3 regions of the Desertibacillus haloalkaliphilus genome follow, and region 1 is predicted to be linked to each of the others. Evidence: riboswitches for the same ligand, from Rfam matches in the RefSeq annotation. Region 1 holds a riboswitch; each other region holds the start of a gene.
The links. Region 1 has a riboswitch for cyclic di-GMP ahead of KH400_RS07425 (methyl-accepting chemotaxis protein). Riboswitches for the same ligand answer to the same signal wherever they lie in the genome.
Positions count from the first base shown of each region.

Region 1 (3,181 bases):
GAAATACTTTCGATATCATTCACAGTTTTCCTTACCGCTTGAAGTATTTCTTCTAATGAATCCCCACATTCACCTACAATTGAAGTACCTCGATCAACTTGTGATTTACTATCTTTAATTGCTCGAACTGCATCATCTGTACTGTTAGAAATTTGTGAAATCAAGTCCGCAACTTTTGTTGCCCCTTTACTAGACTGTTCAGCTAACTTCTGCACTTCGTCAGCAACAACGGCAAAGCCTTTCCCTGCTTCCCCAGCGCGAGCTGCTTCAATAGAAGCATTAAGTGATAGTAAGTTCGTTTGTTGCGAAATATTAGTTATCATCTCTGTAATCGTTTTAATCTCTTTTGTGAATTCATTTAATGTTTCAATAAACTGCTCAGTTTCATCGGTTGATATTTTGATATTTTCCATACATTCAACAGCTTCTCGAACAGTCTCTTTACCACGTTCTGCTGTTTTATAAGTAATCTTAGAATTATCAGCAGAGGAAAATGATTTTTCTTTAGCAATTTGAATCAATGATGACAGCTCTAGTAATGTTTCTGATACTTCCAACATTGTCGCATTTCCTTTTTCAGCATCCTTTGCCACGACCTGAGCATTTCCAGAAATACTATGTATTGCATTGGTAATCTCATCACTCGAAGCAGCCATATGGTCTGAGGAGGCGGCGAGAGTTCTAGACGAACTTTCAACTTCACCCACGAGTCCTCTTAAATTTTCTACCATTTGATTTAAACTTTCTGTTAGCCTTCCAACTTCATCTTTAGATTGAACAGCTAATGGTTCGCCAGTCAAATTCCCATTAGCAACATCCTCTAAACGTGTTGCAGCCGAGGAGATAGGTCTAACAATCATGTTCGAAATAATTAACGCTGCCGTTACAGCAATAAGAATCGCGGCCCCTGAAATAGCAATAAATATCCACTGTAACAGTTGTCCACTATCGATTAACTCTTTTTCAAGCTCTACAATTTTAGCATCTTGCAAATCAAATATTTCTTGCCAGGCTTCAATAGCTTCAATAGCATAAATCGTGCAGAACTCTTCCATAATATCGATAGTTTCTTCAAATGATGGTCTTTTAAATGTATGCGAGTATTGATCTGGGTTCCCGTTTCCATAAACCCCGTCGTGATCATCAAAGGTAGGAACGACTTCATCTGTTATTAACGTTCTCCACCTTGCCGTTCTTTCATCGGCAGTTGCAATCGCATCGGCATATTCAGGATCATTTCCTAAGGTTTCTATTAACATTTCTTGAGTAGCAATTGAATACTCTGTCAGTTCCTCAAATTCCTCAACCAGTGTAGGATCTCCATATAAAATATATCCACGTGCTGTTACAACACGGTATGTAACGTTATGTTTCATTTCTTCGGCTGCTTTTAATAACTCATATTCCTCTTCTACCATTTGTCTAACATCATCGGTATAGTTCGACATCCCAACATAGCCGAATATTGCCATAATCAATACAGTTAAAAGTACTAAACCAAAACCACCTAAGATTTTCAACTTTAGACTTTTCATACCTATCACTCCTTTCAATGAATTCCTTAAAACTCGATCACTAAAACTTACATCTTACAGTTCATTTATTATCTACTTACCACCATGCTGGCATCGATTTTTTCTATATAATTCCGAAAGGCGCAAGACACCCGCTTATCGGCGACCAGCACTGCAGGGCTGGCAAGCAGAAGCGTTTCTTTGCTTCTTCTTGACTGACCGAAGTGACCTCGGGCCGATGGCGCCTGAGCTAGACACATAAAAAAGCCCACCAAAAGAAAGGTGGACGGGTAAAGATTTATTTATACAAAAGATTACTTCACGATCATGACAAAGTCCCTCTAAAAGAAAGATAGCTGTTAAAGTAACTCGACTATAGCCATAACGATCACGTAATGAATGTAATAATAATCCTCTTACTTGCATTCCAATTCTTTCGGTAACCCGGCGACCATAGTAAGCAACTTTAGGCCCGTGGCTTTGCGCCCCTAACTTTCGCTAGGTTTGCCATTATCGATGACATTAAATAACCGGTTGAATAAATGTAAGGGAACATAGATCTACTTTGCGATCGACCCGATTTTCATATACATACTACATTAGTACTACTCCCTAATAATAATACTATTTCGACAAAAAGGGAAGTTATTTTCGTAGATAAAAATATGGAACCGGACGAACCTATAACCTCATAAAATAACAGCGATACTCTACGAACTTCTTGAATTTTTATTGTGCTTAGGGAGTGGTACGATGGGAGTTATTAACGGTAAGGATTATATCAACCGCTTAAATCAGCTAAATCCCGAAATTTGGTTAGATGGAGAACGCGTAAAAGGAAAGATCTCTGAACACCCCGCCTTTAGTGGATTGCTTCATACAAAAGCATCCCTTTATGACCTCCAAACGAAAACCAACATAAAAGACGAGATGACCTTTTTATCACCAAAAACGAATGACCCTATTGGACTTTCTTTCTTACAACCAAAATCGAAGGAAGATCTACTGAAAAGGCGTAAAATGATGGAACATTGGGCAAGACATACAGGCGGTATGATGGGAAGATCCCCCGACTATATGAATACAGTGCTTATGAGCTTTGCCTCGTCAACGCCTCTTTTAGAAAGTCGAGAGAATTGCTTCCCGGAAAACATCCTTTCCCTTTATGAATTAGCTAGAGAAGAGGACCTTTCATTCACACATACATTCATTACTCCACAAGTTAATCGTTCCCAGGCCTATATTGAATCTTCTCAAGAACCAACCTCCGCCAAAGTCGTTGACAAAAATAACGACGGATTAATCATTAAAGGGGCACGTCTCCTCGCTACACAAGGGGGCTTAACTGATGAAGTGCTTGTTTTTAGTGCACCAAAGCTATTCTTTGAGGCAGATGAAGCATTTGCCTTTTCCATTCCTTCGAATACAAAAGGTTTAAAATTTATATGTAGAGAATCTTTCGTTGGTGGCGATTCTTCTTTTAACCATCCACTCAGTTCTAAATATGAGGAAATGGATACAATCCTTGTCTTTGATCATGTAGTCGTTCCTTGGGATCGCGTCTTCTTTTATGACAATGTTAAGGCTGCTTCAGATTTCTTGCTTCATTGTTCGTTTCAACCCTTTGCCTACCATCAAGTCGTCACTCGACAGATCATAAAAACGGA
Region 1 is NZ_JAHPIV010000005.1:188,508-191,688, reverse strand. It holds gene KH400_RS07425 (methyl-accepting chemotaxis protein) at 1-1,535, opposite strand, end outside; cyclic di-GMP riboswitch class I at 1,950-2,033, opposite strand; gene hpaB (4-hydroxyphenylacetate 3-monooxygenase, oxygenase component) at 2,268-3,181, shown strand, end outside.

Region 2 (3,181 bases), on a different contig from region 1:
AAAATTTGGGTTCTTGCCTTGTAACTCATCAAAACTATAGCCGGTAATCTCTTCATACGCTGGGTTAATCGCAATAATCCTCTTTTGGTAATCGGTAATAATTAGACCATCATTCATGTGATTGAATAACTTCCAGACATTTTCATAATCACCAGCAAAGCGTTCAAAATTATCTCTCATGTTATACAGCAAACCCTCGTTGGCACGAGCGATGCCTTCCCTCCCCCATTATTAAAAATTCCCCATTTTTGTAGTTCAACTTGGTACGATTTTTCCCGGTGAATCAAGTGGTAAAACTAGATAGGATGAATATTATATTTATATAGTGTTGATATGAAACTATGTGGTAATAAATGTAAATAAGTTCGTGATTAGGATTAGATATCTGCGACTTTTGTAATATATACATAGTGATTAGAGTTGAAAATAATGTATAAATTAGGATTTTTCTCTATATTACTACTATAAAGCAATCTGTAAACCACGACAATAGTCTGATGGGAGGGCAGGGGTCAGACCCCTTTACATTTGCGCAGCAAAAAAGGCCACCTCACGCTTGAGATCGCCTTTTTGAGAGGGGTCAGACCCCTTTATTCGATTGAGAAGCTCATTGTAATTGACTCCACTAACTTTTGTCCTTCTTCAGATGTAACATCACTACTAATGAACAACATATATGCTTCACCTGTGACGAACGTTTCGACAGGCTCAATAGTTACGGTACCCGTTGCTTCATTATAAGTAATATCAACTTCAATTATTTCTTCCTCAGAGTTCGACACAATAAAGTTTTCACTGTTTACGGTTGATGCATTAAGCTTAGTACTAAACTGAATCGACCACGTTTTATCAGCAGATACCGGAGATACATCTTCTTGTTCGAATTCCTTATTGTTTTCATCGTTAACGATACGGTCAACTAATGAACTTTGCTTTTCTCTTAACGTAGAAAGTGTGCCCTCTGCTAATTCCCGCAGCTGTTCCACTCTTTCAGCTACTTCTTCGGTAGCTTCACTGCTCTTAAGGGAGCCTTTCCCTAATCGGTTTTCGACAGCATTTAATTTATTTAATTGCGCATTTAATTTACCAGCAAAGCTATGATGACGCTGGTTTTCTAATTCTTGTAACTCCTCTTCTAACTCATCAACCATACCTTCTTCATCGCTTGCTTCTTCGTCATTTTGATTATTTTCATCTTCGGAAGCCGCGTTCTCATTAACATCTTCTTCAGTTGCCTCTTCGTGACTAGAGTCTTCATCAGATTCTTCTACCTTCGCTTGCGCTACCACTTCGGCGTCATTTTCGGTAGTAGATTCTTCTCCAGCCGACTTTGTTTCGTCTGATTCTATTTCATTTGAGTGGGCCTCTTCAGCACCCTCTCGTTCTTCTTCTTCACTTACTTCCACAGTTTCATCATTGTTTTGTTGTTCATTATCAAAAGTAATATCAAAATAACTAGCTATATCTGTACGTACACTATAAATATCACTTTCGATACGGTCCAACCGATCATCGATTTTCGCAATATGTTTATCTGATTGTTGTTTAGGTCCTCTCTCTTCCTTTTTCTCTTGGTTAGGAAGTACTCGTTCTTGTTTAGGCTGACCCTTTCCATTGTTTCCGTTATTTCCGCTATGACCTGGATTTCCTTTTCCATTGTTTGCTGCAGCATGTAACGGAGCTGATAGCACTAAACTTAATGCTACTGCAGTGACTATTGTTTTCGACATAAACTTCTTCATTACCAATCCCTCCTCTGTAATGGCAGCTGGCTAGCATAGATAAGCACCATGTTACCCTTAGCCCCTATAGCTTTGTGACATAAGAATTTCTCCAAATTGTACCTTTATTAGTACTAGTTTACCACCGAGGTTTATAAAGGAATATGGTTCCTTTATACCTTTCATATACTAGTCTACTATCCCTATTATTTCCCCAAATTACTGGATATTTTTTTGGGGTCAGACCCCTTTTATTTACGCAGCAAAAAAAGGCCACCTCACGCTTGAGATCGCCTTTTTGAACGGGGTCAGACCCCTGGCTTTTTGCACTACCTTTGTGCGGGGTCTGACCCCTATTTCAATGCAAATGTCATTTCTGTTTCTACTGCTACTTTACCATTGACCGTTGCCGTTGCTTTCCCTTTACCAACTGGTCCACGCAAACGGACAATCTCTACTTCTAATCGCAGCTGATCACCTGGTTTCACTTCTTCTTTGAAGCGGCATTTATCAATTCCGCCAAACAATGCGATTCTTCCGCGGTTTTCTTCCTTCTTCAAGATCGCCACTGCACCTACTTGTGCTAACGCTTCAACAATAAGGACACCAGGCATGACCGGGTACTCTGGGAAGTGACCATTAAAGAAATCTTCATTTGCTGTTACGTTCTTAATACCAACTGCACGTTTCCCTTCTTCAACCTCTTCAATACGGTCAATTAATAAAAATGGGTACCTATGCGGAATAATCTCTTTAATTTCTTCAATTGTAAGCATAGTAAACTGCTCCTCCTTTATAGACCTTTACTTTATGTAGTCCCTTTTTCATTCCCTCATATGGATAAGATTGTCTACCCATTATAGCATAACGACAATGTCAAGACACCTTCAATTGAGACGTGTATAGGTTTCTGTCTTTTGGAGAGGTACAATTATTGGGTTAATGTCTTTTTGCGGGGTCAGACCCCCGCAAGGGACCTTTCAACAAAACGTCGATAATTGAGTGATTGTGGTGATGGGAAGTAGGAGAGAATGCGGTCGGTGTGTAGGAGAGGCATCTTCATATTATAGAGGTAGGCTTTGTAACTACTCCATGGGTAATCTCCGGGGCGTTCTACCATATTTGCGACATATGGATTAAGGTGAATATATTTACTCGCATCCAATTCATAGTCTATGGATTGAATGATCTCAGCACCGTACCTGCCTTGAAAGACGTGGCCAACATAGCGGTGTCGACGGTTGAAGTAGGTTGCATATGATGAGTTTAGGTATTGAATGATATAGCGAGTATCGGTTTGGATCGTTTCTAACTGAAGATGAACGTGGTTTGTCATTAGACAATAAGCATGGAGATAAAAGGGGAATCTTTGACGTGTGGTATCTAGGAGCTGCAAGTAAGTTAAGTGGTCTTGCTCATCATAAAAAAGTGGCATTTTCCGGTTCCCACGGCTCGTTATG
Region 2 is NZ_JAHPIV010000003.1:187,897-191,077, reverse strand. It holds gene KH400_RS04880 (putative bifunctional diguanylate cyclase/phosphodiesterase) at 1-180, opposite strand, end outside; gene KH400_RS04875 (Ig-like domain-containing domain) at 591-1,742, opposite strand; cyclic di-GMP riboswitch class I at 1,761-1,855, opposite strand; gene fabZ (3-hydroxyacyl-ACP dehydratase FabZ) at 2,075-2,497, opposite strand; gene KH400_RS04865 (transposase) at 2,680-3,181, opposite strand, start outside.
Region 2: linked by a shared signal. The riboswitch ahead of KH400_RS04875 (Ig-like domain-containing domain) and the one ahead of KH400_RS07425 (methyl-accepting chemotaxis protein) in region 1 are both predicted to bind cyclic di-GMP.

Region 3 (3,181 bases), 170 kb from region 1:
TGAACATTTTGCTCTGAAGTTCCTTGCACTAATTCTTCCGTCAAACGATTGATATCTACAGACATAACAAAAACGGATAAAAGTTCACCCTCCTCGTTAAATAAAGAGTTTGAGACAGCAATTACAGGTCTTTCTGTTATAGGTGAATACATATATTCACTAGCCGATACACCAGGATTTTCAAGCTGCTCATAATAATAAGCTTCTAGTTGTCTGTCAAAGACGTGCCCCACTGATACTTGTCCTACCCCATCTACCAAGACTTGATTATCGTAAGAATAGAACATATTTTCATATAAACCATCGGATGTAGCCACTCGTTCTTCCAAGCTTTTGGCAATGGCACTTAATTGTACTTGATTCACTTCATTGGTTTCAGCTAGTTCATTAAAAAAATCAGTCACATATAGGTCATTAATAATTGAATGAGAAATGTCAAACTGTGAATGAAAGACAGAATCCACTTGCTTGTTCTTTTCCACTGCAAGATGAGTTAATGAACGACTTGCTTCATTTTCCAATGCATTAGAAGTTGCATACAACGTATACACGATGTTGATAACCATGGGCATCAACATACAAATAATAAAAACAGAAAATATTTTAAGAAATAGACGATTTTTAAAAATCCTTTGCTTCATATTAGACTCCTTAAAGTAATATTTCATTCCCCTAGATTCAGAGCGAAACATTGTGAATTATCTCCTCTCATCAGCTTAATGACACCCACCCATTCTTAATCGCTGTAACAGCTGCTGATGTACGATCAGGGACATTTAACTTTTTTAATATAATGTTTATATAATTGCTTACCGTATATGGACTAAGATAAATAGAGTTGCCAATTTCCTTATTTGTCAAACCAAATGATAGTAATTCTAAGATTTCTATTTCCCGCTCTGTTAGTAATTCACAAGAGAATTGTGAATTATTACTCATGGATTTAGGAATTAGGAGTTTTTGGTATTCACTTATGACAACTCGAGTGGCTTCAGCATCTAAATATGAATACCCGTTACGAATAGCTTCTACAAGTTTTGATAATGACTGGCTGTTATAGGACTTCAATGGAAACAATCCTGTAGCACCATATTTTAAAAAGCGTTTTATATCATAATCAGTTGACTTTGTTACTACAATATATTTTTGTGATGTTGGATTCTCTTGGTTCATTTCTTTAAGAAGATTTAAAGATTGTGATCCTTCACAATCACTATCAATAACAAATATGTCCGCTCTAATATTCCCTACGAAATTTTTTGTTTTTATTTGTTCTAATATCCAATCACTTCCCAAAGCATTCTCAATTAATGTAAATAGTGAATCAGAATCCGAAATAATCGTTATCTTTTTTTGTTCCATCAATAACCCGCCCTTATAGTTACTATTCATTCTTTCTAATAATTTTTTAAAATCCTATCAACACATTATAATTAAAAGAACAGATATTTTTTAATATTCCGTCGTTTTTATAAAAAAAGTGACCCCAAGAAACTAGGCTCACTTGTACTTCTAGTATTCTTTGGCAACCCGGCTACCATAGCATAATTGTGCTTTAGGCCCGCAGCTTTGCGCCCTTATCTTTCGATAAGTTTGCCTTTATCAAGTTAAATTTTAAAACTGCTGTGTTTGAAACGATATAAATACTACTAATATGGAACTTTTTTATTAATTAGCGGTGGTAGCATATAACCATTCTTTGCGAAAGGTCATTTAAATATTTTAGAGTTTTGTATCGTGTTCATTAATTTTTCTAATAGTCCAATGTTATTTGACTTTACTTCATGTAAATCATGTGTATAGATTTTATAATTATTTTTTCCTGTACTTTTTGCGAAATACATTGCTTTGTCAGCGTGATCAATCAATGTTTCTTTATCTTCTCCATCATCTGGATACATGCTGATCCCAATACTTACAGAAATATTCACTTCGTTTTCATCGATTGTATAGGGAAGTGCTACGCTATTGAATAAACGGCTTGAAATGACTTCTATTTGATCCTTCGTTGTTTCTTCAAAAACAACGATAAATTCATCTCCACCAATTCGAGCAATAAGATCTTCTTCTCTAATACAATCATTTATACGATTTACTACTGCCTTAAGCAATTTATCCCCAACTTCGTGTCCCATCGTATCATTGACAATTTTAAAATCATCAAGGTCAATAAACATAAGTGAAAAATTATGTTTACTACGCTTCGCACGAGCTAACGCCTTCCTAATGTAACTATATAAATATTTTCGATTTGGCAAATCGGTTAGCTCATCATAATATGCCATTTGTTTTAGTTTATTTTCTAATTCTTTTCGATCTGTAATATCCATGAATTGACCATTAATTTTTGTCAGAATCCCATCCTTGTTTAAGGTTGGTGAAGATATTTTAATTAACCACCTTTGTCCTAATTCAGGATGAAGAATGCGATACTCGACTCTCACCGTTTCTCCTGTCAGCAATTGTTTTTCGGCCTCTTCAACTTTCGTAACATCCTCCTCATGAACCATTTCCTTCCATAATTCATGATGATCTTTAAATGCATCTTGTGAATATCCGTATACTTCGTTAATACCTGCAGAATAATAGATATCTTGATTTGAAAGATCAAAACTATAGATTGCCCCATCAAGGGAATTAAATAGATTTTCGTACTCCTCTTTTTTATTGCTAACTACCATTAGCCGATCTTTTATCTGTTCTTTTTCATGTAACAATTGATTATAACTTTCATATTTTTGTTCATATTTACCGCCTAGTCTCCACACACTGTAGCTAATAAATAATATCCCCGATAAACGCAACCACATTTCTACGCTAAAACCACTTTTGGTATGTTGATAAATATCTATAGCCGCTATTACTAAAATAACAACAAGGACTAACCATCTTTTTTTGTGAACGTTAACCTCATTCTTCATTCTATAGTCTCCTCATAAACCTATTGAGCTAACTGATAAACGATCAGTCATTATTACAAACACTTAATCGTTTTCCTGTCGGATATATTCTTTTAGCCCATTTATCATATCTTCACTCTCACCAATGTCCGTAGACAAATCGATGCCGTAATAATATTCATTCATATTCGCTACCTTTTGCCAAACTACTCTTCCCCGTACAACCCAATCTGAAAGCATAGTAAAATACACTTCGACATCTATTTCATTACGTGTTACCT
Region 3 is NZ_JAHPIV010000005.1:20,394-23,574, reverse strand. It holds gene KH400_RS06720 (methyl-accepting chemotaxis protein) at 1-641, opposite strand, end outside; gene KH400_RS06715 (response regulator transcription factor) at 712-1,362, opposite strand; cyclic di-GMP riboswitch class I at 1,522-1,608, opposite strand; gene KH400_RS06710 (sensor domain-containing diguanylate cyclase) at 1,710-2,921, opposite strand; gene KH400_RS06705 (PilZ domain-containing protein) at 2,985-3,181, opposite strand, start outside.
Region 3: linked by a shared signal. The riboswitch ahead of KH400_RS06715 (response regulator transcription factor) and the one ahead of KH400_RS07425 (methyl-accepting chemotaxis protein) in region 1 are both predicted to bind cyclic di-GMP.